4 regions of the Cereibacter sediminicola genome follow, and region 4 is predicted to be linked to each of the others. Evidence: riboswitches for the same ligand, from Rfam matches in the RefSeq annotation. Region 4 holds a riboswitch; each other region holds the start of a gene.
What was found. Region 4 has a riboswitch for cobalamin ahead of FG154_RS13620 (ABC transporter substrate-binding protein). Riboswitches for the same ligand answer to the same signal wherever they lie in the genome.

Region 1 (7,584 bases), on a different contig from region 4:
GCTGCTGCTTTACGGGTATTTCGTCGGGCACCGTGACTTTGGCGAGATGTTCATGGTCGTGGTGGGCGTGGCGGTCGCCGCGATCCCCGAGGGCCTGCCGGCGGTCATGACGATCACGCTGGCCGTGGGCGTGCAGTCGATGGCGCGGCGCAACGCCATCGTCCGCCGCCTGCCCGCGATCGAGGCCATCGGGTCGGTCTCGGTGATCTGCACCGACAAGACGGGAACGCTCACCCGAAACGAGATGGTGGTCGCCGCCGCCGAGACACCCGACGGGGCGTTCGCCATCTCTGGTGAGGGGTACGCGCCCGAGGGCCGCATCACGCCCGAGGGGGACCTCGCCCGCCTCGCCCGCGCGGCGCGGTTGTGCAACGACGCGGCCCTCGCGCTCCGCGACGGGGTGTGGCATGTCGAGGGCGATCCGATGGAAGGCGCCCTTCTCGCCTTTGCCCGCAAGGCCGCGGACGCCGCGCCGGACCCCGTGCGGCACGACGCCATCCCCTTCGACTCGCGGCACCGCTTCATGGCGGTCCTGACCGAAGAGGACGGCGCCCGCCTGATCCATGTGAAGGGCGCGCCCGAGCGTGTTCTGCGCATGTGCAAGGGCATCGCGCTCGACCATTGGCACGCGCGCGCCGAGGCGATGGCGCATCAGGGTCTGCGGGTGCTGGCCCTCGCCGAGCGGCCGGCGACGGGGGATGCAATCGACCCCCGAGACCTCGAGGGCGGGCTGGAGTTCCTGGGCCTCGTGGGGCTGATCGACCCGCCGCGCCCCGAGGCGATCACCGCCGTGGCCGACTGTCTTGCGGCCGGGATCCGGGTCAAGATGATCACGGGGGACCACGCCGGCACCGCCGCGGCCATCGCAGCCCGGATCGGGCTGGCCAACCCCTCGCGGGTTCTGACGGGCGCCGATCTCGACCGGCTCGACGAGGCGCAACTGGCCCTCGAGGTGGTGAGCGTGGATGTCTTTGCCCGCACCAGCCCCGAGCACAAGCTGCGCCTAGTGACCGCGCTGCAGGCCTCGGGTCTGTCGGTCGCCATGACGGGCGACGGGGTCAACGACGCGCCCGCCCTCAAGCGCGCCGACGCGGGCATCGCGATGGGCCAGAAGGGCTCGGAGGCGGCCAAGGAAGCCGCCGATCTCGTGCTGGCCGACGACAACTTCGCCTCGATCGCCGCAGCCGTGCGCGAAGGCCGCACGGTCTATGACAATCTCAGGAAGGTGATCAGCTGGACCCTGCCCACCAACGCGGGCGAGTCGCTCGTGGTGGTTCTGGCGGTGCTGGCCGGCCTCGCCCTGCCGGTGACGGCGGTCCAGATCCTCTGGATCAACCTGATCACCGCGGTCACTCTGGGGCTTGCGCTGGCCTTCGAGCCCACCGAGGCCGGGACGATGTCCCGCCCGCCCCGGCGGCGCGACATGCCGATCCTGACGGGCGGACTGGTCTGGCATGTGGTGCTGGTGGCCTTCCTGTTCCTTGCCGCGGTGTTCGGCATCTTCAGCTATGCCATCGACCGCGGCTATCCGCTCGCCCTGGCGCAGACGATGGCGATGAACACGCTCGTGGTGCTCGAGATCTTCCATCTCTTCTTCATCCGCAACATCCACGGCACCTCGCTGACATGGGCCGCGGTGCGGGGAACGCGCGTGGTCTGGATCGTTGTCGCCACAGTAACGGCGGCGCAGCTGGCCGTCACCTATGTGCCGTTCCTGCAGCGCCTCCTCGGCACCGAGGCGGTTCCGACCGCCGACGGCCTCCTGGTCGTCGCCATGGGCGCGGTGTTCTTCGCCCTGATCGAGATCGAGAAGCAGATCCGGCTCGGCCTCACCCGGAGCGACAGCCGCAGGACAGCGTGACGCCTCACGACCGCCGGCCGAGGGATCGGCCGGCGGCAGCCCTTCAGAGCGCGCGGTCGGCCTGCCAGCCTTCCTCCATCAGCAGATCGTCCAGTGGCAGCCGCTGGCGCCAGCCCTTGAGCGCAAGCTCGGGTGCGGCATAGAAGCGATCCACATGGCCCACGCAGAGATAGGCCACGATCTTCACCGCCTCGGGGATGCCGAGGATGGAGCGAAGCTCCTCCTCGCGGTAGATGCTGACCCAGCCGACCCCCAGCCCCTCGGCCCGCGCCGCCAGCCACAGGTTCTGAACCGCGCAGACCGTGGAATAGAGGTCCATCTCGGGATTGTGGGTGCGCCCGAGCACCACCTCTCCGCAGCGGTTGCGGTCGCAGGTCACGCAGATGTTCAGCGGCGCCTTGAGGATCCCCTCGAGCTTGAGCGAGCGGTAGGTGTCGCGCTTGTCCTCCGGGAACAGCTCGGCGGCCTCGTCGTTGGCGCGGCGGAAGGCGGCGTGCACTTCGGCGCGGCGGGCGGCGTCGCGGATCAGGATGAAGTTCCACGGCTGCATGAAGCCGACCGAGGGCGCGAGATGCGCCGCCTCGAGCACGCGGCGGAGGGCCGCCGGATCCACCGGATCGGGCAGGAACTCGTCCCGGACGTCGCGGCGCTCGGCGATGATGTCGTGGAGGGCCTGGCGCTCGGCTTCGGTGAAGCGGCGGGCGGGAAGGGGTTGCGGAAGGGTCGATGCCGACATGGATCGGATCCTCTGGTCATGACGATCCCGCCGCCGTCCACGCGGCAGGAACCTCTTTGTCAGGCCGGTCTTCTGGCTCCGGTTCACCTGCCCTCGGGCGCCTTCCCGGCGAACCGGTGGCCTCCTGCCCGAAGCATCCCCGTTACAGCGGCGGGCCCGCGCCGGACTTGCACCGGCTTCCCGATTCTCCGCCCGCGGGCGGCACCTGACGCACCGCTGAGACCAGATCGGAAGCGGAAGTGCAACCTGCCCCGGACAGGCCCGGCGCCGCACCTGCCGAGCGCGCATCCGGCGGACGGCAGGCCGCGTTTGCCCTGCCCGCCATCCGGCGTCTGCGATCCGCAGCGGCCAGGCCGTGGCGGACGCGGCAACTTCCGGTGCATCTGTACCTGTCAGAGGCGCAGACACCGCCAACCGACGACATCTGCACCGCCGATCCGGTTGTCGCGCCGGATCGGATGACGCTTTCCCATCCCCGCCGACTCGGCCAGGGTGAGAGCATCCCCTTGCCGATCAGAGAGATCGGATTTTTCACAAGGGGATTGAAAATGAAAACGCTCTTCCTTTCGGCCGTTGCTCTGAGCCTTCTCGCCGTTGGTGCCGCCGGTGCGGGAAACCTGTCGGTCACCGAGCAGCTGGGATCCTTCAATGGGTCGATGACCTCGCAGGGCGGAGACTGGAACCGCTCCTACACGGGTCAGCTCGGGATCGGTAACTCCAGCACGACGATGCAGCGCGGCATCGGCAACCTGTCCGAAACGATGCAGCGCGGCATCGGCAACAACTCGTTCACCGGCCAGATCGGCATCGGCAACGGGTCGATGACGAACCAGTCCGGCGTCCGGGGCCATATGTCCGAGACTTATCAGTCGGGCGTGGGCAACGTGTCGATCACGGATCAGCATGACTGAACATGAGCAGCCGGCGGCCCCGGAAGGGGCCGTCGCAAACCTCATTCCTGAACGGGGAAATGCCATGCTTAGATCCATGATGATGACGTCTGCCCTGATCCTGACACCTGCGCTCCTCGCCGCGCAGGAGATGCCGTTGAGCGACAGGTCATGGGGCAACCGCGCCTCGACCACACAGATCGGGTCGAACAACAGTTCCACCATCTCGCAAAGCGGCAAGGGCAATGTCGCGATCAGCGTTCAAAGCGGCGACGGACATGTCCGCAACATCACCCAGCAGGGCGATTTCCAGGGCTTTGCCGGGCTTCAGGTCTCAAGCCGCTACCAGCAAGCCGCGGGGACCGAGACCCGCACGGGGGGCAACGCACGATCGAGCGTCACCGTCGAATTCGAGACGGTGCCGAAATGACCCTGAGGTTCGGTCCTGCGGCGGGGCGGCGGCTGCTGGCCTCGGGCGCCGCGATCCTGTCCCTGTGCGGCGCCGTGCAGGGTGAGGAGCAACCGTCGGGCGGAGCGGCGGGCGACGGGATCCGGTGCGAGATCCGCATCACGTCGAACGGCGGCCTGACGGAATATGCGGGGCTCGCCTGGGCGGCGCGGCGGGTTGAGGGGGAGTATGATCTCACCGTGTCGTCGCGCGGGGCGGGCGGCGTCTCGAATACGGTTCAGCGGGGGCGCTTCGTGCTCGAGCCGCACAGGCAAAGCGTCCTGAGCCGCGTTCAGGTCATGGCCGGACGGGCAGGCACGGTTCAGGCACGCCTGTCGATCCGTTCGAATGGCCGGGAACTGTGCCAATTCACCTCCTGATTGCCTGGCGCGGTGACCGCAGTCAATGCCGGCGGCCCCGGCTGCGCCGACCATCGAAGCAATGGCGAGTACGGAGGGTTTCATGGAACTCCTGCCACTGCTTCCGGGCCATGTCGGTGACCTCTACGATCGGGCCCTCGACGGCGATCTGATCGCCGGGATACTCGACCTCCTGACGGAAGCTGCGACGAAGGCTACGGTCCTCGTCATCGGCCAGAACGACGACGCCCCCGCGGGCAATTTCATCCTGCACCGCGGGGGAGAGCTGAGTGCCGCGACGCTGGAGCGGCTGCGCCGCCGCCCCGCCGAGGCCTGGCTGCGAGGGCGCTGGCAGCAGCCGGTCGGGCGGATCTATCAGGAGGAAGCAGCCGACCTGTCGCGGAGCCGTCCTCCCGATGCGACACCGCCTCCCGAACTGGAGTGCGGCACGGGCGTGGTCCTCAACCGCTCGGGCAAGGCGCAGATGCTGGTCGAGATCCGCTATCCGCGCCGGTCCGATGCCGCCATGCGCAGCTCGAGCCGCCGGCTCCTGACCGCCCATGTCTCGCATCTCGTGCGTGCGGCGCGGATCGAGGATCTCGCCACGCGCGACCCGATCAGCGATCCCTCCTCGGCGGGTGTTCTGGAACTGGTGCCCTTTCCCGCCTTCGTGGTGGATGCGGACCGGCGGGTGGTCAACCTGAACACGCGGGCGGGCGGGCTGTCGCTGCGGCCTGACGGGCTGTTCGTGGGGCCCGGCGATCGGCTGACGGCCTGCAGCCCGACGGCGGATGCGGAACTGGGGGCGCTGGTCCGGCGGCTGGGCGACGCAAGCCGCCAGCGGACGGGCTTCCTGTCCTTTTCCGGCGAGGGGCTGACCCGCAAGTTCGTGACGCTGACGCGGCTGCAGAACGCGCCCCTCGGGCGCAAGGCCGCGCCCTACCGTCCCAGCCGTGCGTGGATCGGCATCACCCTTCATGACGCCGGAGAGCCGCTCCTGCTCAACCACGAGATCCTCTGGAGCACCTTCGGCCTCTCCGCGCGCGAGTCCGAGTTGGCCATGTCGCTGATCTCGGGCGAGACGATCTCGGATCAGGCGCAGCGCCGCAAAATGTCGAAGCAGACGCTGCGCAACCAGATGGTCTCGGTCCTGCGCAAGACACAGACCGCGCGCCAGTCCCAGCTCGTCGCACTGCTGACGCGACTGGCGATTTCGGTGCCGGCTTGAGGGGGAAGGACCATGGCCCGCAGGACCGGGGCGGCGGGCGCCGCCGGCTGGTGCATGGCGCTCGCGCTGCTGCCGGTGGCCGCCATCGCGGAAGAGCCGGAGGGCCGGGCCGCGAACCTGGCGGAGCGTCTGCGCAACGTCCTGTCCGACGGGGCGCCCCTCCTGCCGGTGACGGCCGGACCCGCAAGGGAGCTGCCGCATCCGAGGCCACGGTCGGAGTTCCGGCTGGGGCTCGCGGGGGGTGGCTTCAGCGGACGGAGCCACGCGACCGCCACGCGGCATCCCGAAGCCGGCCGGCCGATGGCACTGGCGGGGGGCAGCCGTTTCAGGGGCGCCTTGCCGTGGCCTCGGGCCACGATGCGCACGGAAACTCGGCCCGGGCCCGCATCGAGGCACCCGACGGTACGACCATCCAGAGCGAGGCCTTCTCGCCGGCCGGGCAAGCCGCCATCACGCAGCACGCCTACAGCCCGACCGAGGCGGGTGGTCTCTTCGTGGCGCTCGTCACCGGTCCGCAGGACAGCACCGCTGCTTACGCCGCGCTGATCGACCCGGGTGGACTGCTCGTCCTGTCGGAGGGCGCGGCGCAGGAGGCCGAGATCCGGCGTTTTGCGTCGGACGATGTGACGGGGCGGCACTACCGCTTCACCGTCGCGGGCCCCGAGCACAGCCTCGGCCGCTGGAGCCTGCTGCCGCTCGCCAGCCTCGAGCTGACCGAACGCCGTCATCAGGCGCGCACGGGCTTTGGCCTCGACATCGCCGAGTCGATCTCCGGTACCCGGATCCCCGAACCGGGATTCCGCACGGACGACCGGCTCGTGGCATCCGGCGTGGGGCTGGGAACGGGTCTTTCGCTGCGTCGCGGGCTCGGGCAGGGCTGGGGGCTCGGGCTCGAGTTGCTGGCGGGGCTGGGCCTGTCCTGGGCCGACTATACCGGCGCGGGCTCAAGCGGGGTTGCGGGCCTTCGGCAGATCCCGCTGGCGGTGGAGCATCAGTCGTGGCGGGGCGTCACGCGCTTCGGGCAGGTCTCGGCGGTGCTCGACCGCGACCTGGGGGGCGGCCGAAGCTTCAGCCTCTTCCTGTCGGGCGAACTGGCCGCCGGCCTTCCCCGCCTGCGCGACACCGGGCCACCCGGCATCCTGCTGGGCCAGACGACGGAAGGCGCGCTGAGCTACGAAGGCACAGGCGAACCTCACCGCCGCCGCCGCATCGCTGACGAGAGCCTGCACGACTTCCGCATCGGGATGTCCTTCGCCTGGCTGTTCTGAGGCGGCCGACTCTCTCACGATGAGAACAATCAATGACGCGGCCGCCGGCCTGCCGCACAGACGGAGGAACATGCACGCGCCTTGCGGCGCCAGAGCAGAGGAGGAGGAGAGAAGATGGGAGATCTGGACATCCGCCAGGACGTGCTCGACGGACTGGAGTTCGAGCCGAGCCTCGATGCGGCCCATATCGGCGTGTCGGTCGAGAACGGCATCGTGCTTCTGACCGGCCATGTCCGCACCTATGACGAGCGGTTGAAGGCAGAGCAGGTCGTCACCTCGATCAAGGGGGTGCGCGGGATCGCCCAGGATATCGAGGTGCGGCCCGTGGGCGCCAACGTGACCGCCGACGACGAGATCGCCCGCCGGGTGCTCGACGTGCTGAAGTGGAACGCCTCGGTTCCGACCGACGCGGTCAAGGTGAAGGTCGCGAAGGGCTGGGTGACGCTGAGCGGCGCGGTGGAGTGGAACTTTCAGCGCGAGGCGGCCGAACATTCGATCCGCGGCATCGCCGGCGTCGTGGGGATCTCGAACGCGATCGTGATCGCGACGAAACTCAGCCCGGCCGATCTGCGGCTGCGCATCGAACGGGCGCTCAAGCGGCGGGCGGAACTGGAAATGTCCGACATCCGGGTCGAGGTCTCGGGCGGCACCGTCACGCTCGACGGCAAGGTGCACAGCATCGGCGAGCGGCGCGCGGCTGAACAGGCCGTATGGGCCGCTCCGGGCGTGGTCGACGTGCGGGACCGCCTGTCGGTCGTCTGATCGCCGAGGGCGAGGGGCCGCCGCGTCGGGCG
Region 2 (7,584 bases), on a different contig from region 4:
AGACCATCGTCTATGGCGTGAACCACGAGACGCTGACCGGGGAGGATCTCGTCGTCTCGAACGCGTCCTGCACCACGAACTGCCTGTCGCCGGTCGCCAAGGTCCTCAACGATGCCATCGGCATCACCAAGGGCTTCATGACCACGATCCACTCCTACACCGGCGACCAGCCGACGCTCGACACGATGCACAAGGATCTCTACCGCGCCCGCGCCGCGGCGTTGTCGATGATCCCGACCTCGACGGGCGCGGCCAAGGCCGTGGGCCTTGTGCTGCCGGAACTGAAGGGCAAGCTCGACGGCGTGGCGATCCGCGTGCCGACGCCGAACGTCTCGGTGGTGGACCTCGTGTTCGAAGCCTCGCGCGCGACCAGCGTCGAGGAAGTGAACGCCGCCATCCGCGAGGCCGCCGACGGCAAGCTGAAGGGCATCCTCGGCTACACCGACCAGCCCAACGTGTCGATGGACTTCAACCACGATCCGCATTCGTCGATCTTCCACCTCGACCAGACCAAGGTCATGGAAGGCAACATGGTGCGCATCCTGACCTGGTATGACAACGAGTGGGGCTTCTCGAACCGCATGGCGGACACCGCCGTGGCGATGGGCAAGCTGATCTGAACCGGGCGGGATCGCCTGTCGGGGCCGGCCTTCGGGCCGGCCCTTTGCTTTGCGCAAGAGGCGGCCTCAGCCGCCGTTGCGCTCGGCGAGCCACTGGCGCGCGCCGCCGAGAACCGCCTCGCGCACCGCCGCCCCCACGGCTTCGCCCACGGCGGTGTGAAGCCCGGCATACCGCCCCTCGCCCGGCCGGCAGGCCATGACCAGACAGTCGGTCCCGGTGCCGGTGGCAAGCCCCGTCGGCAGGACCAGACCCGCCTCAAGCACCGCGGCCGTGCGGGCCTCGACCGCGATCGACAGCGCCTCGAGCTGTGCCGCTTCGGTCAGGCCGGTCTCGGCCACGACCAGCAGGTTGATGGTTCCCGCCACCCGCTCGGACACAAGTCGCCGGCCAACCGCCTCGGCATTGCCAAGCCCGACGGTGGCCAGGCAGGCGGCGCGCACCCCCTCGACCGCGGACGACGCAAGATGATGACGGCGGACATCGCGCGAGGTCAGCATCCCCACCGCAAGGCCCAGTCCCCGCGCCGACATCTGCTCGCCGAGCCAAGCCTCGGCGTCGAGCCCCGGGCCCAGATCCCGGTCGCGCACCTCCCGCCAGATCACCCGATCGGCCGTGACCCAGCCCGGACGGTGGGGCGCCCAGCTCAGCAGGCGCATCGGCGCGGGCAGTCGGGCGATCAACCAGGGCCGATCGAGCGCGACCTCGATCACCGCGTGACGCCCAGCGGCTGGAACACCGGCCCATCCGGCGTATCGGCGAAGAAGGCGCGGACCCCGAACACGTCCGAGAGATTGGCCGCCGTCAGCACAAGCCCCGGAGAGCCGTCCGCCACGATGCGCCCCCGCGCCATCAGCAGAAGCCGCGTGCAATGCCGCGCCGCAAGCCCCAGATCATGGATCGAGGCCACCACCGCCCGCCCCTCGGAGGCCAGGTCGCCGAAGACCTGCATGGCGCGGATCTGGCTCTCGGGATCGAGGCCCGCCACCGGCTCGTCCGCCAGGAGCAGCGGCGCCTCCTGCGCCAGCGCACGGGCGATCAGCACCCGCGCCTGCTCCCCTCCCGACAGGGCGGTGGCTATGCGCTCGCGGTAGCCCGACAGCCCCATCCGCCCCAGCGCGCGCGTCACCGCCTCGCGGTCGGCCGGGGTCAGCTGGCGCCCCATGTGAGGCACGCGGCCCAGCGTCACCAGCGTCTCGACGTCAACGGGCCAGGCGATCTCGCGCGCCTGCGGCAGGAAGGCCGCCGCCCGCGCCCGCGCCCGCGGCGACAGGGCCGCAAGGCTGCTTTCGCCCGAGGCCGGCAGAAGCCCCATCGCCGAGCGCAGAAGCGTGGTCTTGCCGGCGCCGTTCGGGCCGATGAGTCCCACGAACTCACCCGGCGCGACCCGCAGCGACACATGATCCACCACCGGACATTCGCCGCGCCGCACCGTCAGGTCCGAGAGGGTAAGCAGGCTCATGCCTCGACCCTCCGCATCCGCCAGATCAGATGCAGGAAGAACGGGGAACCCACGATCGCCGTCAGCACCCCCAGCTTGAGATCCCGGTCCGGCGCGATCACCCGAACGGCGATGTCGGCGGCCAGAAGCATGGCCGCCCCACCCAGGGCCGCAGCCGGCAGCAGCCGCGAGGGCCGCGCCCCCACGAGCGGCCGCAGGATGTGCGGCACCACAAGGCCCACGAAGCCGACCGCCCCCGCCACGGCAACCGCCGCGCCGACCGACAGCGCCGTGCCGAGGATCAGCGTCAGCCGCAGCCGCCCGAGCCGCACTCCCAGCGCCTCGGCCGCATCCTCGCCCAGCGTCAGCGCGTCAAGCCCGCGCCCGAGCGTGAGCAGCAGCACGGTCCCCGCGATCATGAACGGCAGGGCCAGCGCGACGTGGCTCATGGATCGGTCCGCGAGCGAGCCCATCATCCAGAACACGATCTCCATCGCGGCGAACGGATTGGGCGAGAGATTGAGGACCAGCGCCACACCCGCCGCCGCCAGGGCCGAGATCGCAACCCCCGCAAGGATCAGCGCCAGCGCGCCGCCGCGCGGTCCGGCCAGCCCCAGGATGAGCAGCACCGACAGCGCCGCCCCCGCCAGCGCCGACAGCGGCAGCGCCAACGTGAAGGCCGCCGCGATCCCGGTCTGAAGCGCGATCACCGCCCCAAGCGCGGCGGATGAGGAAACGCCCACAAGCCCAGGTTCTGCCAAGGGATTTCGCAGGAACCCCTGCAGCGCCGCGCCCGAGAGGCCCAGCACCGCGCCCACCGCCAGCCCAAGGATCGCCCGCGGCAGCCGGATCTCGCGCATCACGAGGACGACGGCCTCGCCGCGCCCGGCCAGCAAGGCCTGCAGCGACTCGCCCAGGCCAAGCGCCGCAGGCCCGACCAGCAGCGACACCGTGAAAAGAAGCGCCACCGCAAGGGCCAGCGCGCCGAGAAGAAGGGGATATCTCACCGGGCTCCGTCCCACTGGGTCAGGCGCTCGCTCTCGAGCCCCCGGCGCGCCTCGACCATGGAGCGCAGCGCGGGCAGGATCGCCGGCGTGCCGCAGATCCAGTCGGCGTCCGAAACCTCGGCCGCGCCCGCGTCGCTCTGCACCGCGCGCAGGGCGGGATGGACCAGAAGCTCCTCGGCCCGCGAGGCGCCGGGATAGGCGGTCGAGGTCACGATCATGTCCGGCTCGGCCATCACCAGCCGCTCGAGAGGCAGGTTCCCGCCCCCGTCGAGCCCCAGTTCCGCCGCCACGTTGGAAAAGCCCGCGTGCCGCAGGATCGCATCGGCCAGGGTGCCCGAGCCTGTCGTGTAGCCCGACGGGTAATACATCGCGGCCCGCGCAGGCGGCAGGTCCGACCGCAACCGCTCGAGCCCCGCCTCATAGTCGCGCACCATCCCTTCCGCCTGCGCCTCGCGGCCGAGTGCGCGGCCCACGATACGCAGATGCTCGCTGACGTCGGCCAGCCCGTTGGCTGGCGGCAGTTCGACCACCTCGACCCCGAGCCGCCGGAGGAGATCGACGCTCGAACGGGCGGTGAAGGTGCCGGCCAGCACGAGGTCGGGCTGCATGAGGAACACCTGCTCGGCCTGTCCCCGGTTGGCCGGATAGGCCCGCGCCTCCTCGACCATGGCCGACGTCTGAGGCTCGCTCGCAAGATGCGAAACCGACAGGAGCTGTCCGGGCGCCGCCAGCAGCATGGCGAGCTGATCGGTGCAGAGATTGATCGAAACCACCCGCCGCGGCCCCTCGGCCACGGCGGGAGCGGCGGCGGCCATCCCCGCCACCACCGCCAGCGCAAGCCGCCTAGAAGCGCGCACGCAGCCCCGCAAAGACAGCCCTCCCCGAGGTTCCGTAGCCCGGAACCTGTTCATACTCTTCGTCAAACAGGTTTTCCACCCGCAGATAGGCCTCGCGTCCCGCGCCGAGATCCTTGGTCAGCGTGGCATCGACGAGGCTGTAGTTCTCGACCGGAGTGCCGAAGTCGTCAGGACGGTCCATCGCCGTGGTCAGGCCGATCCGGCCATGCAGCGTCGGCGTCAGATCCGACGTCAGCTCGACCGCCACCAGATGCCGCGGCACGCTGGCCCATGTGGTCGCGGCGTTGGTTGCGCTGTCGGTGTAGGTATAAGCTGCGGCCAAGCCCAGCGTCTCGGTCAGCGCCAGTGTGCCCGACAGTTCCAGACCACTGCGCCGCGACGTGCCCGGAACTTGGCTGTAGCAGCCCCGACCGACGGCGCAGCCCATGGCGTTCGGATTAAAGTCGATCAGTTCTTCGACCTCGAGGAAGAAGGCGGTGGCGCGAAGCGATGTCCCTTCGGCAAACGCATGCTCGATGCCAAGATCAACGTTCCGGCTTTGCTCGGGGTCGAGATCGGCCGACCCAAAGTCGCTGAACAACTCGTAGTTCGATGGCGCGCGGTAGCCGGTGCCGGCCTGAGCCCGCAGGATCGTCGCCTCATCCAGTCGGTAGGCCAGCGCGAAGCGGCCCGAGTCGAAGCCGCCAAAGGTCGAGTGATCCTCATGCCGAAGCGACAGCGTCAGGTCGAGGTCGCCAAGGCTGCGGGTGAATTCGCCGAGAACCCCGGTTGTCGAGCTGTCAGCTGAGAGATCATCCCAGTCGAAACGCTGATCGAAGTCCTCGTTCTTCCAGTCGGCGCCAAGGATCATCCGCCCGCCGGCAAGATCGAAGCCGCCTTGCCAGTTCACGCCGGTCCGCCGGCCCTTGTAGGTGTTCTCTGTCTGGACGATCCTGGTGCCATAGGTGCCTGTCGCGATGTCATAGTCGAGGTAATCGGGCCCGACCTCGTTCTCAAAATAGGTGCGTTCGGTGCGGAAATCGGTGACGCTGACCGAGTGGCTCACCGGCCCGGTGTCAAACTCCGCGAAGGCACGAAGGCCGGTCGAGCTTCGTTCGAGGCGTTCGTCGTAGCTTTCGCCATCGCCCAGCCGCACCTCGGACGCGAGGATCTCGTCAAAGGTCAGACGCCGACCAAGGAACGACGACGGCAGATAATAACCCGGGTCGTACTCGCTCTCGCTTTTCTCGGTGAAACCGTTGAGGCCGATCCGCACCCCGTTCTGCAGCGTGCGGGCGACATGGAACGACAGGCGGTCGAGCTCGTAGCCGTCGGCCTCGGTGTTGCCATCGCTTTCGCTCGCGTTCGAGAAGCCGTCGGACTGGACATGCGACAGGGTCAGCGCGGCTTCCCAATCGTCCGAAAGATGGGTGATGCCGTAGGAAAGCGCCACGGTGTTCTGGCTGCCGATCTCGGCCGCGACGGACTGGTGCGTGCCCTCCTCGGTCGGACGCAGCGTGGTGATCGTGACGACGCCGCCCACCGCCCCCGAGCCATAGAGCGCCGACTGGCTGCCTTTGAGCACCTCCAGGCGCGATACGTCGACAGTGGTCAACTGGCCAAAGTCGAAGGCGACCTGCGTAGCGGTCGGATCTGTGACGTCGATCCCGTCCACGAGGACGCCGACATAGTTCTGCGAGGCGCCGCGGATCGCGATGCCGGTCTGGCTGCCCATCCCGCCGCGGGTGTTCACGCTGACCCCGGGCAGGCGGCGCAGCACGTCGGAAAAGCGCAGGTCGCCGGTTGAACGCAGGTCGTCTGCCGTCACGACCTCGACCGTCGCGCCCGTGCGGCTCGCCTCGGTCTCGCTGAGGTTCGCGGACACCACGATCTCGTCCAATGCGATGTCCTGCGCCTGAAGCGGCAGCGGGCCGGCGGCCAGCAGTGCCAGAAGGGAAACGGCTGTCTTCTTCATCTGTCCCTCTCCGTCCGGGGTGTCATCCCCGGGTTCGTCTGTCGATGTCCTTGGAAAGGGAGGCCCCTCCGCCGACGGTGAAAGCGTCACCTGAAGCGGATGGACCGCCTCCCGCACGCGCCCCGCGTGCGGGAAAGGGTGATCGCTCCGGCAGGTCTCCTGACTCGCGGGTCTTCGCTCGGACCGGCCTTCCCGGGAAAACCCAGTGGCGTGATCGGTCGTCGCTCGCCGCCTACAGTTGCGGGGGCAGCCGCGGATTCGGAAGACACCCCCCCTCACCGCGTTCCCTTTTCATCCGGCCATGACGCCGGAACCGAAGCCGTTTCTCAATAGGACAAGTGTCGTCGCTGTCAAGCGCGCCATGTGCAGCGGCCAAGGGTCGATCCCTGCCGCTCCGGTTCGGGACGGGCCCAGTTGAACGCCTCGCAGCGCGGCCCGGCCGAGCGGATCCGGCACATGATCGACACACTTCCGGCTGCGTCCGGGTGCGCCCCGGCAGGACACCAGGCGTCGATCAGACGCTGCGCAGAAACCGTGCGCGTCGTGGCGGCCCGAGGCAGCACCCTGCCCCTTTGGTCGATTTGCGAGCACGACGGTTGCTTTCGCGCCGCGCCGCCGCCTAACCTCGTGACAAGACCTGCACGGAGGCCCTCCTTGACCGCACCCACAGCCGTCGAAGCGCGCAATGTCGTCAAGGCCTTCGGGCAGGGAGAGGTGGCCGTTCGCGCATTGGACGATGTGTCGGTCGGCATCCGCAGGGGCGAGTTCTTCACCCTGCTCGGGCCCTCGGGCTGCGGCAAGACCACGCTCTTGCGGCTGATCGCGGGATTCGAGGCGCCGACCTCGGGGGCGATCCTGCTCGACGGGCGCGACATCACGGCCGATCCGCCGAACCGCCGCCCGATCAACACCGTCTTCCAGAGCTACGCGCTCTTTCCGCATCTGACGGTGGCCGAGAACGTGGGCTTCGGGCTCAGGATGCAGGGCAAGCCGCGGGTCGAGATCGAGAATGTCACCGCGCGGATGCTGGCGCTCGTGCGTCTCGAGGCGCTGGCGGGGCGGAGGGTGGCGCAGCTGTCGGGCGGGCAGCAGCAGCGCGTGGCGCTGGCACGCGCGCTGGCGCCGCAGCCGCGGGTGCTGCTGCTGGACGAGCCGCTCTCGGCGCTCGATCTCAAGCTGCGCAAGGAGATGCAGATCGAACTGAAGCGCCTTCAGAACGAGACCGGGATCACCTTCGTCTTCGTGACGCACGACCAGGAGGAGGCGCTGACCATGTCGGACCGGATCGGGGTGATGAGCGCGGGCCGCATCCTCCAGATCGGCCCCCCGCGCGAGATCTACACGCGGCCCGCCAACCGCTTCGTGGCCAGCTTCATCGGCGAGACGAACTTCCTGCCCGCGCGTCACGCGGGCGGGCGCGTCACGCTCGAGGCGGGGGGCGAACTCGCGGTCGAGGGCGGGCCCGAAGGGCGGGTGACGGTCGCGGTGCGCCCCGAACAGGTGCGCCTCGTGCCGCCGGACGAGCCGGGCGCCCTGCCCGCCACGATCCGCAATCTGGTCTATTTCGGCACCGACACCCATTGCCATCTTGCGCTGGCCGACGGGACGGAGGTGGTGGCACGGCTGCAGAGCAGCGCCTCGGGCGATCCGGGGCTGGAGCCCGGCCAGCCCGCGGGGCTGCGCTTTGCGCCGGGCGCCGTGCAGCTC
Region 3 (7,584 bases), on a different contig from region 4:
CCGCCATGCCCGAGGAGAAGAGCAGGGTCTCGGCCCCGCCCTCGAGCCGCGTCAGCAGATCGGCGGGCGTGTCGAAGGTGGGATTGTCGGCGCGGGCATAGACGCGGCCGCGGGAATAGCCGGTGTCGGCGTCGCGCTCGTAGGTGGTCGAGGGATGGATCGAGGGGATCAGCGCCCCGGTCGCGCCATCGACCTGCCCGAGCGCCTGCGCGGCGAGCGTTTCGGGGGACAGGCGGCGTTCGGTCATCTCGGCTCCTCCGGGCGGGGTCGGCCCGCTGGCCGGTGGTAGCGCCCCGGAGCGGGACCGGCAAGCGGGGGCAGGGGGGCATAAAAAGAACGCTCTCCCGCGCCGGGCGCGCGGGCCGGACCGGCGGTGCGCCGGAGGGCGGCTATGGCGGAACGCGGGTCCGGGCGGAAGGGGCGGGGGCCGGGCCAAGCTTCCGTGCGGGCGTCGGCGCAGAGGTATGGCGGGGCTTGCGCCCCGCGCGCCGATCCGGTCTATCGCGACTCGCGGGAGGCCAGACGTTGGGCAGCAAGGAGCCCGGATGCGCGTTGAACAGGCACAGGGTGCGGCGATCACCTTCGACAGGGTCGAGAAGTCCTTCGCCCAGAAGGGTGGCGCGCCGGTCATGGCGCTGGCCGATTGCTCGCTGACGGTCGAGCCCGGCACGATCACCGGCATCATCGGCCGCTCGGGAGCGGGGAAATCCACCCTGCTGCGCATGGTCAACGGGCTGGAACGGCCCACGGGGGGCCGGGTGCTGGTCGGCGGGCGCGACGTGGGCGCGGCGACGGGCGCCGAGCTGCGCGAGATCCGCCGCGAGGTCGGCATGATCTTTCAGCATTTCAACCTGCTCGCCTCGCGCACCGTATTTGGCAATGTCGCGCTGCCTCTGGAGATCGCGGGCAGGCCCAAGGCCGAGATCCGGCCGCGGGTCGAGGATCTGATCGCGCGCGTGGGCCTCGAGGCGCTGGCCGACCGCTATCCGGCCGAGCTGTCGGGTGGGCAGAAGCAGCGCGTGGGGATCGCGCGGGCGCTGGCCACCGGGCCCAAGGTGCTGCTGTCGGACGAGGCCACCTCGGCGCTCGATCCCGAGACGACGCGGACGGTGCTGCGCCTTCTGGCCGATATCAACCGCGACCTCGGGCTGACGATCCTGCTCATCACGCATGAGATGGGCGTGCTGCGCGACATCGCCACCCATATGGCGGTGATCGACGGCGGGCGCATCGTCGAGGCGGGGCCGACCTACGACATCTTCGTGCGGCCCGCGCATCCCACCACGCGGTCGTTCCTGTCGGGGGTGACGGGGGTGACGCTGCCGGCCTTTGTGGCGAACCGCCTGCGGCCCGCCCCGCCCGAAGGGCCGTCGCAGGAGGTGATCCGCATCACCTTTGCCGGCCGCCACGCGACCGATCCGATGCTCGCGCGCCTGACGGGCGAGCTGGGGATCGCGGTCAACATCCTCGCCGGCGCCATCGAGGAGATCGGGCCGCATCCGTTCGGCAACCTGCTCGTCTCGGTCGAGACGGCGCGCGGGGCCGAGGCGCGGGCCTATCTGGAACGCCACCAGCTGCTGACGGAGGTGCTGGGCTATGTGGGCTAACCTGATCCCCCTGCTTCTCGAGGCGACGCTGCAGACGCTTTACATGGTGGCGGTCTCGGGCGTGCTGGGCACGGTCTTCGGCCTGCCGCTGGGGGTGTTCCTGGCCACATCGCAGCGGGGCGAGCTGCTGTCTTCGCCGCTGGTGAACAAGGTGCTGGGGCTGGTGGTGAACGCCACGCGCTCGGTGCCGTTCATCATCCTCGTGGTGGCGATCATCCCCTTCACCCGCGCGCTCGCCGGCACCTCGATCGGCACCACGGCGGCGATCGTGCCGCTGACGGTGGCGGCCATTCCCTTCATCGCCCGGCTGGTCGAGAACGCGATCCGCGAGGTGGACAGCGGGTTGATCGAGGCCGCCCGCGCCATGGGCGCCACGCCCTTCCAGATCATCCGCAAGGTGCTGATCCCCGAGGCGCTGCCCGGCATCACGCTGGGGCTGACGCTCGCGCTGGTCAGCCTGATCGGCTATTCGGCGATGGTGGGCGCGGTGGGCGGCGAGGGCCTGGGTGATCTCGGCATCCGCTATGGCTATCAGCGGTTCATGCCCGAGGTGATGGCCGCCGTCGTGGTGATCCTTGTCGTTCTCGTCCAGCTTGTGCAATCGGTGGGCGAAGGCATCGCCCGCGCGGTTGACCGGCGCGCGCCGCGCAACCGCGGCCGCTGAATTTCGGACTCCCAAAGAAGGAACTTCTCATGCTGCGCATGACCACGCTTGCCTCTGCCCTGGCCCTGATCGCGGGCGGCGCCTTGGCCGATCAGATCAAGGTCGGCGTCTCGCCGGGCGAACACGCCGAGATCATGGAGGAGGTTGCAAAGATCGCCGCCCCCAGGGGGCTCGAGATCGACGTGATCGAGTTTTCGGACTATGTGGTGCCGAACCAGGCGCTCGCCGATGGCGACATCCAGGCCAACTCGTTCCAGCACAAGCCCTATCTCGACAACCAGGTGAAGGACCGCGGCTTTGATCTGGTGCCGGTGGCCACCACGATCACCACGCCGATGGGGGTCTATTCCTCGAAGATCGACAGCCTCGACGCGCTGCCCGAGGGGGCGCTCGTGGGCATCCCGAACGATCCGACGAACGGCGGCCGGGCGCTGCTGGTCCTGCAGGATCTGGGGCAGATCACCCTGGCCGAGGACACGGGCCTTACCCCCACGGTTCTCGATGTGAGCGAGAACCCCAAGGGGATCAAGTTCCGGGAGCTGGACGCGGCGCAGCTGCCGCGGTCGCTCGCCGATCTGGATGCGGCGCTGATCAACACGAACTACGCGCTCGCCTCGGGGCTGAACCCCAAGACCGACGCGATCGCGAGCGAGAAGGCCGACAACCCCTACGTCAACATCATCGTGGTGCGGAACGGCGATCAGGAACAGCCCTGGGTGAAGGCGCTGGTCGAGGCCTATCACTCGCCCGAGCTGAAGGCCTTCATCGACGAGAAGTATCAGGGCTCGGTCATCACCTCCTGGTGAAGCGGCCGGCGGGGCCTTCGGGGCCCCGCCCGATCAGGCGACGAGGTGGAAGAACGAGCCGGTGACGAGGCCGCGGCGCGAGCCGGTCTCGGGCACCGGATTGCCCTCGGCGTCGGTGACGCGCGCGAGCGGCGCGTCGGGCTGTTCGAGGATCGTGGAATAGTGGAACTCGTGGCCGCGCAGCGCCGCGCCGGCCTCATGCCCCGGCATCGGCGCCAGCAGCTCGGCCCGGCGGTAGCCCAGATGCAGCCGCCGCCGCTCGAAGCTGGTGACGAGGCCCAGAAGGCCCGTCATCGCGTGGCGGTGGCCCTGCGCATCCACCAGAGCCTCGCCCAGCACCATGTAGCCACCGCATTCGCCATGCACCGGGCGCGTCTCGGCATGACGGCAAAGGCCCGCGCGGAAGGTCGTGGCGGCGGCGAGGCGGCCGGCGTGAAGCTCGGGGTAGCCGCCGGGCAGCCAGACCAGATCGGCGTCGGGGGGGGGCTCGTCGGCCAGCGGCGAGAAGGGCAGGATCTCGGCCCCGGCCGCGCGCCAGCCCGCGATCAGGTGCGGATAGGTGAAGGCGAAGGCCATGTCCTGCGCCAGCGCGATCCGCTGCGCGGGCGGGCGGGGCAGGGGGCCCGGATCGGCCGCGAGCGTGGGGCGGGCCGCGGCGCGGATCGCGCCCAGATCGGCGTTCTCGCGCAGGAGCGCGGCAAAGCCCGCGATGGCGCCGTCGAGGTCGGGATGCTCGCCCGCCTGCACCAGCCCGAGGTGCCGCTCGGGCAGGGCGAGGTCGGGGCGCCGGGGCAGCGCGCCGAGGACGGTCAGGCCGAGCCGCGCCATCTCGCGCCGGATCAGCGTCGCGTGGCGGGGGCTTGCGATGTGGTTCAGGATCACGCCGGCCAGCGGCGGCGCGTCGGGATGGTGGGCAAAGCCGAGCGCCGTGGCGGCGGCCGATTGCGCCTGGGCGCGCACGTCGAGGACCAGCACCACCGGCCAGCCGAGACGCCGGGCCATCCCGGCCCCCGAGCCGTTGCCCGCGGCGCCCGCGGCCGAGGTGCCGTCGAAAAGGCCCATCGACGCCTCGGCCAGCGCCAGATCCGCGCCCGCGGCCTGACGGATCAGCGCGGCGATCAGGGGGGGGCCCATCGACCAGCCGTCGAGATTGCAGGACAGCCGGCCCGCGGCGACGCGGTGAAAGGCCGGGTCGATGTAGTCGGGGCCGTTCTTGTAAGGCTGAACCGAAAGCCCCTCGTCGCGGAAGGCGCGCAACAGACCCAGCGTGACCGTGGTCTTGCCCGCGCCCGAACCGGGGGCGGCGATCATCAGGCCGGGCGGCAGGGCCGACGAGGAGGGGGCAGTCTCGTCCCGCATGGGGATTGTCCCTTGAGATCGCAGCGGCGACCGCCGCGCCCGCGATCCGGGCGCGGCGGAGGCGGCCTCAGGCCGCGTGATGCAGCCGGTGGGTGAAGAGGCCGGAGCCTGCGAGGCCACGCAGAGACTTGGCGCCGGCGAGCACCGCCAGATCGGCCAGCGGCTCGATCAGCACCACCAGCATGTAGGCGCTGCCGAAGGCGAGGATCGAGGTCATGTTCTCGGCCCCGAACCCCTGGCCGAGGAAGGCCCAGAACGCCACCCAGGCCACCACGCCGCCCTGATAGGCGGTCGAGAGGGCCAGCGCCTGCCGGTAGTCGAGATCGACATAGGGCGTGTGCGGCGCGATGATCCGCCGGGCCAGCGCCTGCACGGCAAAGAGCGGCACCAGAAGCGTGGTGACGTTCATGCCGTATTGCGGCAGGTCGAAGGGCGCGAACAGCAGCCCCTGGATCAGGAGACCCAGCGCCAGCCCGATGGCCGCGGGCGCGGCGCCCAGGATCAGGAACAGGGTCGAGCCGAGGATCAGGTGAACCTCGGAGACGCCGACCGGATAGTGCGGAAGGATCTCGAAGAAGGCAAAGACCGCGGCGGTCGCGATCAGGCTGCGCACCGCGAGCGAGGCGAGGCCCTTTTCGCGCAGGCTGTCCCACGCGAATTTCAGCGTCACGCCGGCCGCGGCGGCGGCGGTGGCAAAGCCCACGAGGGCCTTGGCTCCGGTCACAAGACCGGGTTCGATATGCATTGTCGTCCTCCTGACCGTCATCCCCGACGGCGTTTGGGGTTGGGCCGGTGTACCGGCAGTGGCGGCGCGGATGCGCCCGACGGCAGGTCTCCTGACTCGCGGGTCGTGGCCGTCCCCGAACCTTCCCGGCCATCGGCCAGTGGTGTCCGTCGGGGCGGCTCGCCGCTCACAGTTGCGGGGGCAGTCGCGGACTCGGGGTTTCCCCCTCACCGTGTTCCCTTTTCATCCCTCGGGCCGTGCGACCCTCGGGAACCGTCATGGCATGGCGTGACAGATCGGGGCCCCCGCGTCAATGCGGCGGCTGCGGCCGGGCTTGCGCCCCGCTATCGCGTGGGTGCGGAAGGCCAATGCGGCGATCCCCGGCGCTGGGGGGGCGCGCTCAGGACCCGTCCCGATCCGGCGGAGGCACCACCAGCACATCGACCGAGGCCGAGGCCAGGACCTGCGCCGCCACGCTGCCCAGGATCGCGCGCGCCAGCCTGCCCTTGCCGACGCTCGATAGGACGAGCAGATCCGCCCCGACCTCCCCGGCCGCGGCGAGGATCTCGTGCGCCGGGGGCGAGCCGCTGCGCCGCACGACCGGATCGGCGTCCGACAGCCCGGCCGAGGCCAGAAACCCCGTCAGCCGTCCCATCGCCTCGGCGCGCTGATCGGCGAGATAGGCGCCGCGCGCATCCTCGGGCAGCGTTTCGGCCATCGCAAGCCGCAGGGCCGGCGCGTCGAAGACATGCAGCACCGTCCGGGCCGCGCCCGCGCCGATCTTCAGATCCGCAAAGCGCCGCAGCGCCGCGTGCGAGGCCTCGGAGAGATCGGTGGTCAGCAGGAGGTGTCGCCACGGCCCGACGGGCGGGCCGTTCGCCATCAGGACGGGACAGGACGCGGTGCGGATCACGCGCTCGGCCGTCGTGCCGGCGAAGGCGTCGCGCAGCAGGTTCCGGCGGTGCGGGCCGATCACCAGAAGGTCGGCCCCGGCCTCGGACGCGGCACGGGTGATGCCGGCGAACGGGTCGGCCAGCACGACCGAGGTTCTGCACCCGATCCCGTCATGGCTGCGCAGCGAATGGCCCAGATCGTGCAGCAGCCGTCGCGCGTCGCCCGTTTCATGCTCGACGATGCGGCGGGGGCGGTCGTCGTCCACGACATGAACAAGGTGCACCTGCGCGCCGGTGGCGCGGGCCAGAAGCGCCGCGCGGCGCAGGGCGCGGTCCGAACGCTCGGAAAAGTCCGTGGCAATCATGATCGTGCGCAATGGCGGCGCCCTCCGTTTCCGCCGGTCATTCCAGCATGAACGGGACCGGCCGGACTTGATCCATCTCAGGTTGATGCGCGGCGGACATCGCCATACTTGGCCAAACCCCGCCGACCGGGACGGCACGGCCAGAGACGGGAGGGGTGAAACGGGCAGGGAGACGGCCGATGACAGGGATGACCTCCTTTGCCGAGGTGGCGCTGCTGCTGGTGATGGCGGCGGGCCTCGGGCTTGTGGGCACGCTGCTGCGCCAGCCGCTGATCGTGAGCTTCATCGCCGTGGGGCTGATCGCCGGGCCGTCGGCGCTGGACGTGGTGCATTCGGACGCGCAGATCGACCTGCTGTCCGAGCTGGGCATCGCGGTGCTCTTGTTCCTCGTGGGGATCAAGCTCGACGTGAAGCTGATCCGGTCGCTGGGCGCGGTGTCGGTGACGACGGGCCTCGGGCAGGTGGCCTTTACCGCGGGCTTTGGCTGGCTGATCGGGCTGGCCCTCGGGCTGGGGGCGATCGAGAGCCTCTATGTCGCCATCGCGCTGACCTTTTCCTCGACCATCATCATCGTGAAGCTCCTGTCGGACAAGCGCGAGATCGACGCGCTGCACGGGCAGGTGGCGCTTGGCTTCCTCATCGTGCAGGATCTGGTGGTCGTGCTCGCGATGATCGTGCTGTCGGCCATCGGCATCGGCGCCCCGGCGGGCGAGGGGCATGGCGGGGGCGCGGTGCTGAGCGTGCTGGCCTCGGGCGTGGCGCTGGTGGCGGCGGTGGCGCTCTTCGTGCGCTACGCCGCCGATGCGCTGACCGAGCGGCTGGCGCGGGCGCCCGAGTTGCTGGTGATCTTTGCCCTGTCGCTGGCGGCGATGTTCGCCGCGATCGGCGATGCGGTGGGGCTGGGCAAGGAGGTGGGCGGCCTGCTGGCCGGCGTCGCGCTGGCCTCGACCCCCTACCGCGAGACCATCGCGGCGCGGCTTGCGCCCCTGCGCGACTTCCTGCTGCTCTTCTTCTTCATCGCGCTTGGCGCGACGCTTGATCTGTCGCTGCTGGGCGCGCAGGTCGAGGCGGCGCTGATCTTCTCGCTCTTCGTGCTGATCGGCAATCCGCTGATCGTCATGGCGATCATGGGGGCGATGGGCTACCGCAAGCGCACGGGTTTCCTC
Region 4 (7,584 bases):
GGTCGCAGATGGCGGCGAGCAGCGCGCGGTCGTGGCTGACGAAGAGCAGCGCCAATCCCTCGGCCCGCGCGAGGTCGGCCAGCAGCCGCACCGCCTCGGCCTGCGTCACCGGATCGAGACGCGAGGTCGGCTCGTCGGCGAACAGCATCACCGGATCGAGCAGCAGCGCCCGCAGGATCGCCAGCCGCTGCAGCTCGCCGCCCGAGACTTCGGCCGGGGTGCGCTCCAGCAGCGCGGGGCGCAGGTTCAACCGGTCGAGCAGCGGCGGAATTTGCGCGGGGTCGATCCGGTGGCGTCGGGCCAGATCCTTCAGCCCCTGCCCCAGCGCAAGGCGCGGCGGGAAGGCGGCGGGCGGGTCCTGCCAGATCTTCTGCCAGCCGAAGCGCGGCGCGGCCGGATCGCGCCAGACCGTGCCCCGATCGGGGGCCAGCAGCCCCAGCAGCACATTGCCCAGCGAGGACTTGCCGCAGCCCGAGGGCCCCTCGATCCCCACCACCTCGCCCGGGGCGAGCGTCAGGTTCAGGTCCGAGAACAGGCGCCGCCCTCCGCGCGACAGCGCCAGCCCCTCGGCCCTCAGGATGGCGGCGCCGGCCGGGCGCGGCACGGGACGGGGCCAGTGCGCGGGGTTGGCCGCGATCAGCGCGCGAGTGTAGGGGTGCTGCGGGTCGGACAGCAGGCGCCCGGCCGGACCGCGCTCGACCACCGTGCCGCCGCGCATGACGAGGATCTCGCCCCCAAGCCCGGACGCCAGTTCCAGATCGTGGGTGATGCAGATCAGCCCGCCGCCGTCCGCCAGCCCCTGCCGCAAGAGCGCCAGCACCTCGCCGCGTCGAGGCCCTTCGTCGGCTCGTCGGCCACCGTCACCGGCGCGCCGCCCGCCCGCGCCGCGGCGAAGGCCAGCCGCTGCGCCATGCCCCCCGACATCTGCCACGGCCAGTTTGCCGCCGCATGGGCCAGCCCCAGCCGGCCAAGATCGCCTGCCGTGCGCGCCGCGGGATCGGCCGCGGCGCCGACCAGCGCGTGAACCTCGGCCACCTGCGCGCCCGCCCGCATCAGCGGATCGAGAGCCAGCCACGGCTCCTGCGGGAGCACCGCGATCCGCCGGCCCCAGAGCGCGCGCTGCCCGGCGGGACGGGCCGGATCAAAGCGGTCCGGCCCCAGAGCCAGCGCGCCCGACGCGCGCAACCCCCGCGGCAGGGTGCCGAGAAGAGCCTGCGCGGCCAGACTTTTCCCCGAGCCGCTCTCGCCCAGGATCGTCAGCGCGCGGCCCGCCCGAAGGCTCAGGTCCAGCGGCTCGACCAGCACCCCCCCGGGGCCGTGGACGGCGAGGCGTTCGGCGGTCAGAAGCAGGGTCATCGGCGGTCTCCGGCGATCAGGTTCAGGGCAAGCAGGGTGAGGAAACAGGCGGCGACCGGCTGGGCCAGCGCCCAGGGCGCCTCGCGCCAGGCGGGCAGCAGCTCGACCATCATCAGCCCCAACTCGGGCGTGGGGGCGCGGACGCCGACTGACACGAAGCCAAGCGCCGCGATGGCCGCGATGGCGGTCGCCACCGAGAAGGCCATGGCGGTGCGGAGCATCGGCCCGATCTCGGGCCAGAGGATGCGGCGGAAGATCCAGAGCGTGGACATCCCCTGCAGCCGCGCCGCCTCGACCGCGGGCGAGCCGACAAGGCTGCGGCTGGCGGCGCGGGTCAGGCGGAAGAACTCGATCCACTGCACCGCGGCCAGCCCCGCCCAGAAGGCCAGCGGCGTCGAGGGCAGGATCACCCCCATCATCAGCACCATCAGCAGCGCGGGCAGCGCCAGCACCGAATCCGCCACCAGCGTCAGCGCGCGGTCGATCCAGCCGCCGCGCCAGGCGGCCAGCGTGCCAAGCGCGATCCCCACCGCCGCCGCCGTCGCCGCCGCGGCCAGTGCGATCGTCAGCGACAGCCGCAGCCCGTGCGCCAGCCGCGCCATCATCGACCGCCCCAGATGGTCGTAGCCGAAGGGCGCCAGCGCGTCCGGCCCCGCCAGCACGCGCATCAGGTTCTGGCGCAGCGGACCCACGGCATCGGCCAGCGGCGCGAGTGCGGCAAAGGCCAGCACCAGCGCAAGGATCCCCCAGCCGATCAGCGGCCCCATCCGAACGGCGCTCATTGCCCCACCCCCCGCGGGTCGATCCGGCGAACGGCCACGTCGGTCAGCGCATTGACCAGCACGAAGCCCAGCCCCATCACCAGCGCGGTTCCCTGCACCATCGGCACGTCGCGGTGAAAGACCGCGTGGATCAGCGCGTGGCCGATGCCGGGCCAGCCGAAGATCGTCTCGACCACGACGACGCCCTCGGCCAGCGTCACGAACTGCATGCCGAGGAAGGTCAGCACCGGCGCCGCCACGTTGCGCAGCCCGTGTCGCCAGAGCACCTGTCGCTCCGACAGCCCCTTCCAGCGGGCAAAGGCATAATGCGGGCTGGCCTCGATCCGGGCCATCGCATCGCGCGTGATCCGGGCCGAGGCGGCGGCCAGCCCCAAGGCCAGCGTCAGCGCCGGCAGCACGAAATGCGCGGGCGCCCCGTGGCCAGCCGCCGGCAGCAGCCGGAACTGCACCGCCAGCACCACGATCAGCACCAGCCCCATCAGGAACTGCGGCACCGAGCGGAAGGCGGCCGAGGCCACCAGCAGCGCCCGGTCGACCCCCCCGCCGGCATGAAGCCCGGCCCAGAGGCCGAGCGGCGGGCCGATGAGCAGCGACAGCGCCAGGGCCGCCCCCGCCAGCTGCAGGCTCGCGCCCAGCTGATGCGCGATCTCGTCGCTCACCCGCTCGCCCGACACGAGCGAGGTGCCGAGGTTGAGCCGCGCCAGATCCGCCATCCAGCCGAGAAAGGCCGCCAGCGGCCCGCGATCCAGGCCGAGTTCCGCCCGCACCGCGGCGGCCGCCTCGGCCGTGACCAGATCATAGCCATAACGCCCCGCGGCGATGCGGAAGGCGGCGTCGCCCGGCAGCGCCTGCATCATCAGGAAGGACAGAAGCCCCACCACCAGCGCGACGCCAAGCGCCTGCGCCAGCCGGAAGCCCAGTTGCGACAGCGCCCCGCTCATTCGGAGAAAGCCATGGTCTTCAGCCCGAAGCTGCGCTCATAGGGGTCGAGCGCCGCCCCCGTCACCCCGCGCGCCACCGCCGCGGTCTGCTGATACCAGGCGATCGGCAGCACCGGCAGCTCGTCCTGAAGCGTCGCCACCAGCCCGGCGCGCTCGGCATCGCCGCCCTCGCCGCGGGCCAGCGCCTGCACGGTGGCGGTGAAGCCCGGATTGTCCCAGCCCATCGCACCCCAATCGCCGCCCGGCGCATAGTCCTGCATCAGCGTGCCGACCGGATCGGGCACCAGCGCGAAGTTGCGCGCGAACAGCCCCATCTGCAGCGTGCCCGCCCCGTGACGCGCCGGGATCTCGGACGAGTTGGTGGAATTGATCGTGGCGGCGACGCCGATCCCGGCGAACATCTGCTGCAGGACAGCCGCGGTCAGCGGCAGCTCAGGCCGGTCGGGATAGGTCACCAGCTCGACCTCGAACCGCTGGCCGTCCTTCTCCAGCACGCCATCCGGGCCGGGCTGCCAGCCCTGGGCGGCAAGGGCCGCGCGGGCGGCCTCGGGGTCATGGGACAGCGGCTCCAGCCCCTGGACATGCCAGCCCGGCATCGAGGGCGGGAACATCTGGTCCGCCGCCGCCGGATAGCGCAGCACCGCCTGCGCGAGCCCCGCCCGGTCGATCGCCTGCGACAGCGCGAGCCGCTCTTCGGGCGTGTCGAAGAACGGATGGCCCGCGTTCAGCTTCAGCAGCAACACCCGCGGCAGCGGGATCGACAGCACCTCGACCCGATCCACCCGGCGCAGCTGCGTGACCGAGGCGGGATCGAGATTGATCACCAGATCCGCGTCGCCGCTTTCGGCCATCAGCGCCCGCGTCTCGGCCCGGCCCACCGCGCGATAGGTCACGCGCTCCAGCGCGACCTTGCCGCCCCAGTAGTCTTCGAACCGCTCGGCCTCGATGGTCGAGGGCGCCGCAAACCGCGTCACCCGGAAGGCGCCGGTGCCGATCACCGCCGTGGCCTGCCCGTCCGGCCCATAGGCCGCGGGCGCAAGGATCTGCGAGCGGTATTCGGCAAGGAACGCGGGCAGTGCCGCGAAGGGTTCGGTCAGCGCGATCACCACCGCGTCGCCTTCGGCCTCGATTGCGGCGATCGGCGCCTTCGCCAGCAGCCCCTCGCGCGAGCGGGCGATCCGCAGCGCCTCTGCCGCGGCCTCGGCGGTCAGCACGGTTCCGTCATGGAAGAGCACGCCCGGGCGGATGTGAAAGCGCCAGCTCAGCCGGTCGTCGGACAGATCCCAGCGGTCGGCAAGACCCGGCAGCAGCCGGCCCTCGGCGTCGGCATTCACCAGCGTCTCGGCGAGATCCATCTTCAGGAAGATATCGCCCGAAAGCGACGGGTCGGGGCCCTTGATCTCGAAGGGCGCGGCAATGTCGAAGATGCCGTCGCGGGCGAGCGTGGGCAGCGGGCAAAGCGTGACGAGGCACGCGGCAAGGGTCATGCGGCGCAGCATGGGGAACTCCGTTGGAGGGTATGGGAATAGGGGCTCAGCGCCGCGCGGGCGAGGCGCGGGCCTGCGGAGGGGGAAGGTCTTGTCGGGGCACCGGGCCGCTCTCCTGTCGTGGGAACGGCGGGCGGGGAACGGTCGGCCGCGCGCGTGCAGGCGCTGCGGCACCACGTCCCCCGGGCCCTCCGCCCGTGGTCGTCTCTGTGGCCCTGGCAGGTCTCCTGGCTTGCGGCTCGGGCGCCCGGCTTCCCTTCCCGGCCAGAGGCCAGTGGTGTCGAAGCAAGGCTCGCCGCTTACAGTTGCGGGGGCAGCGCCGGCCTGTCACCGGCTTCCCTCTTAGCCCGCGGTGCTGCCGCGGGAACCAAAGCACCCCTGTGATGGGCGAAAGTGCCGGGCCTGTCAACAACCTGCGGAAGGTCCGTGGCGCGCCTCGCGGGCCAGGGTGGCGGCCTCGGCCGCGGCAAGGGCCGCAAGCGCCGCCGCCTCGCTGCCGGATCGCGCCAGCGCCCGCGCCCAGATCCGCCGGACCGAGGCGGCCGACCAGGGCAGCACCGCCTGCGTCACCCAGATCCGGGCGGCGGGTGGCAGGCGGTCGTGCGCCAGCATCGGATGCTCGCGGGCACGGGTGCGCAGCGAGGTTCGCAGGTTGCGCCTCATGCCGCGCGGCCCCAGCGCGGGAACGGGTCGGCCAGACCTTCCCAGACCTCCGGCGCGAAACGGGTCTCGGGGACAAGGCAGCGCTCGAGCATGGCCGAGATCCGCGCCCGGTTCATCTCGCCCAGCATGCCGATGAAGACCATCTCCTGCCGCCGGTCGCCGAACTCGCCGGCGATGCGCGCGGCCATCCGCTCGCGCGCCTCGGGCGGCCAGTGCGCCTCGGGGACCGCCGCCCACCAGAGGCCGAGCCCCTTCACCTCGACCAACGGCCCGGCGACCGAAAACTCGCCCGCCCAGTCGGGGCGCGTCGCGATCCAGAAATGCCCCTTGGCGCGGATCACGCCGGGCAGCGGCGTGTCGAAGAACTCGGCGATCCGCGCCGGGTCGAAGGGGCGTTCGGCCCGCCAGACAAAGCTTGTGATGCCGTATTCCGCATCCTCCGGCACATGGTCGGCGAACCCGTACAGCTCCTTCGCCCAGGTCGGGTGGCGGTGGGCGGCCTCGAAGCTGAAGCGCCCGGTGCCGATGATCGCGCGCGGCGGAACGCGGCCGTGGTCGGTCTCGACGATCGCCGCATCGGCGTTCAGCGCCCGCAGGATCGCCCGCGCGCTGGCGAGTTGCTCGGGCGTCGCGGTCGAGACCTTGTTCAGCACGATCACGTCGGCGAACTCGATCTGCTCGGTCAGAAGCTGGACAAGGCTGCGCTCGTCCTCGTCCCCCAGCGCCTCGCCGCGGTCCTTCAGGAAATGCTGCGCCGAGAAGTCGCGGGTGAGGTTGGCCGCATCCACCACCGTCACCATCGTGTCGAGCCGCGCGATGTCCGAGAGCGACCGTCCCTCCTCGTCGCGGAACTCGAAGGTGGCGGCGACGGGCAGCGGCTCGGACACGCCGGTGGATTCGATCAGCAGGTAGTCGAAGCGCCCCTCCTCGGCCAGTCGGCGCACCTCGGTCAGCAGGTCGTCGCGTAGCGTGCAGCAGATGCAGCCGTTGGTCAGTTCTACCAGCCGTTCCTCGCCGCGCGACAGGCTGCCGCCGGCGCGGATCAGGTCGGCGTCGATGTTCACCTCGGACATGTCGTTGACGATGACGGCGACGCGCAGCCCCTCGCGGTTGGCCAGGACGTGGTTCAGAAGCGTGGTCTTGCCGGCGCCGAGAAAGCCGGAAAGCACGGTTACGGGCAGGCGGGTGTCGGTCATCGCGGGCTCCTCTGGCGTCGGGTGGAGCGGACCGTATGTTATAATATATCGCTTCGCAAGCCGAGTGGACGCATTCTCCACGACCGACCTCGCCCCGGTGCGGCACGAGGATCTGCCGCGCCAACGCAGCAAGCCGGAGCGTGGCATACACACGACCGCACGCAGGGCCTCAACCCGGCTTCCTTGCCATTCCGTGGCGCCTCGGCGTCAGGAGATGCGCGCCTCTCGCCCGCCCGCGGCCTGCGGCAACAGGAAGACGGTGCCCTGCTGCGGGATCCGGTTGACGCGGAGCGCGGCGCCGTAGGCCGTCGAGAGATGGCCGTCGGTCAGCACCTCGGCGGGGGTGCCCTCGGCCAGAACGCGGCCGGCGTCGAGCAGCGTCACCCGGTTCGCGAACATGGCGGTCAGGTTCAGGTCGTGCATCACCGCCACCACCCCGCCGCCGCGGGCGGCATAGCGGCTGACGAGGTCCATCACCTGCAACTGGTGACCGATGTCGAGGCTCGCCACCGGCTCGTCGAGGAACAGCCAGCGCGGGGCGCCGTCCACCACCGGCTCCCAGACCTGCGCCAGGGCGCGGGCAAGATGGCCACGTGCCTGCTCGCCGCCTGACAGTTCCTGGAAGAACCGCCCCGCCGCATGGGCGAGGTCGACCGCGGCGAGCGCCGCCCGCACGATCTCATCCCGGCCCGCATGGAGCCCGGCCGAAAGGCCCATCCGCACCACTTCGGCCAAAGTGAACGGGAAGGCCAGCGCCGTCGCCTGCGGCAGCACGGCGCGGAGCAAGGCCATCTCCCAGCCCTTCAGCCCCGCGCAGTCGTGGCCATTCAGGCTGACTCGGCCGGCGTGACGCAGCTCACCGGTCATGGCGCGCAGAAGCGTCGTCTTGCCCGACCCGTTCGGCCCCACGATGGCCGTCACCTCGCCCGGACAGGCGGTGAAGCCGACGCCCTCCAGAACCCGCGCGCGGCCGAAGCTGACCGAGATGTTGTCTGCGCTCAGCATCAGAGGTCCAGAAGGCTGCGTCGCCGCAGCAGGATCCAGAGGAAGACCGGCGCGCCGATGACGGCGGTGACGATGCCGATCGGAAGCTCGGCCGGGGCCACGATGCTGCGCGACAGCGTGTCGGCCAGGATCAGCACCAGCGCGCCCAGTAGCG

Region 1: another riboswitch for cobalamin. It lies ahead of bluB (5,6-dimethylbenzimidazole synthase); the one in region 4 lies ahead of FG154_RS13620 (ABC transporter substrate-binding protein).
Region 2: another riboswitch for cobalamin. It lies ahead of FG154_RS07865 (TonB-dependent receptor plug domain-containing protein); the one in region 4 lies ahead of FG154_RS13620 (ABC transporter substrate-binding protein).
Region 3: another riboswitch for cobalamin. It lies ahead of FG154_RS16515 (energy-coupling factor ABC transporter permease); the one in region 4 lies ahead of FG154_RS13620 (ABC transporter substrate-binding protein).

What each region holds. Positions count from the first base shown of each region.
Region 1 covers NZ_VDEK01000007.1:106,564-114,147, reverse strand. The annotation lists gene FG154_RS07350 (HAD-IC family P-type ATPase) at 1-1,861, shown strand, start outside; gene bluB (5,6-dimethylbenzimidazole synthase) at 1,905-2,597, opposite strand; cobalamin riboswitch at 2,643-2,821, opposite strand; gene FG154_RS21395 (hypothetical protein) at 2,837-3,508, shown strand; gene FG154_RS07335 (curlin repeat-containing protein) at 3,573-3,917, shown strand; gene csgH (curli-like amyloid fiber formation chaperone CsgH) at 3,914-4,315, shown strand; gene FG154_RS07325 (helix-turn-helix transcriptional regulator) at 4,398-5,522, shown strand; gene FG154_RS07320 (hypothetical protein) at 5,864-6,790, shown strand; gene FG154_RS07315 (BON domain-containing protein) at 6,905-7,552, shown strand.
Region 2 covers NZ_VDEK01000008.1:80,828-88,411, forward strand. The annotation lists gene gap (type I glyceraldehyde-3-phosphate dehydrogenase) at 1-620, shown strand, start outside; gene FG154_RS07845 (adenosylcobinamide amidohydrolase) at 687-1,331, opposite strand; gene FG154_RS07850 (ABC transporter ATP-binding protein) at 1,328-2,080, opposite strand; gene FG154_RS07855 (FecCD family ABC transporter permease) at 2,077-3,066, opposite strand; gene FG154_RS07860 (ABC transporter substrate-binding protein) at 3,063-3,923, opposite strand; gene FG154_RS07865 (TonB-dependent receptor plug domain-containing protein) at 3,910-5,877, opposite strand; cobalamin riboswitch at 6,010-6,210, opposite strand; gene FG154_RS07870 (ABC transporter ATP-binding protein) at 6,532-7,584, shown strand, end outside.
Region 3 covers NZ_VDEK01000031.1:13,829-21,412, forward strand. The annotation lists gene FG154_RS16490 (trans-sulfuration enzyme family protein) at 1-247, opposite strand, end outside; gene FG154_RS16495 (methionine ABC transporter ATP-binding protein) at 546-1,607, shown strand; gene FG154_RS16500 (methionine ABC transporter permease) at 1,597-2,271, shown strand; gene FG154_RS16505 (MetQ/NlpA family ABC transporter substrate-binding protein) at 2,301-3,077, shown strand; gene FG154_RS16510 (cobyrinic acid a,c-diamide synthase CobB) at 3,111-4,436, opposite strand; gene FG154_RS16515 (energy-coupling factor ABC transporter permease) at 4,504-5,181, opposite strand; cobalamin riboswitch at 5,246-5,452, opposite strand; gene FG154_RS16520 (universal stress protein) at 5,561-6,430, opposite strand; gene FG154_RS16525 (cation:proton antiporter) at 6,598-7,584, shown strand, end outside.
Region 4 covers NZ_VDEK01000020.1:55,135-62,718, reverse strand. The annotation lists gene FG154_RS21440 (ATP-binding cassette domain-containing protein) at 1-820, opposite strand, end outside; gene FG154_RS21435 (ATP-binding cassette domain-containing protein) at 775-1,356, opposite strand; gene FG154_RS13630 (ABC transporter permease) at 1,353-2,138, opposite strand; gene FG154_RS13625 (ABC transporter permease) at 2,135-3,079, opposite strand; gene FG154_RS13620 (ABC transporter substrate-binding protein) at 3,076-4,578, opposite strand; cobalamin riboswitch at 4,767-4,953, opposite strand; gene FG154_RS13615 (DUF6525 family protein) at 4,972-5,229, opposite strand; gene FG154_RS13610 (GTP-binding protein) at 5,226-6,425, opposite strand; gene FG154_RS13605 (heme ABC transporter ATP-binding protein) at 6,633-7,430, opposite strand; gene FG154_RS13600 (FecCD family ABC transporter permease) at 7,430-7,584, opposite strand, start outside.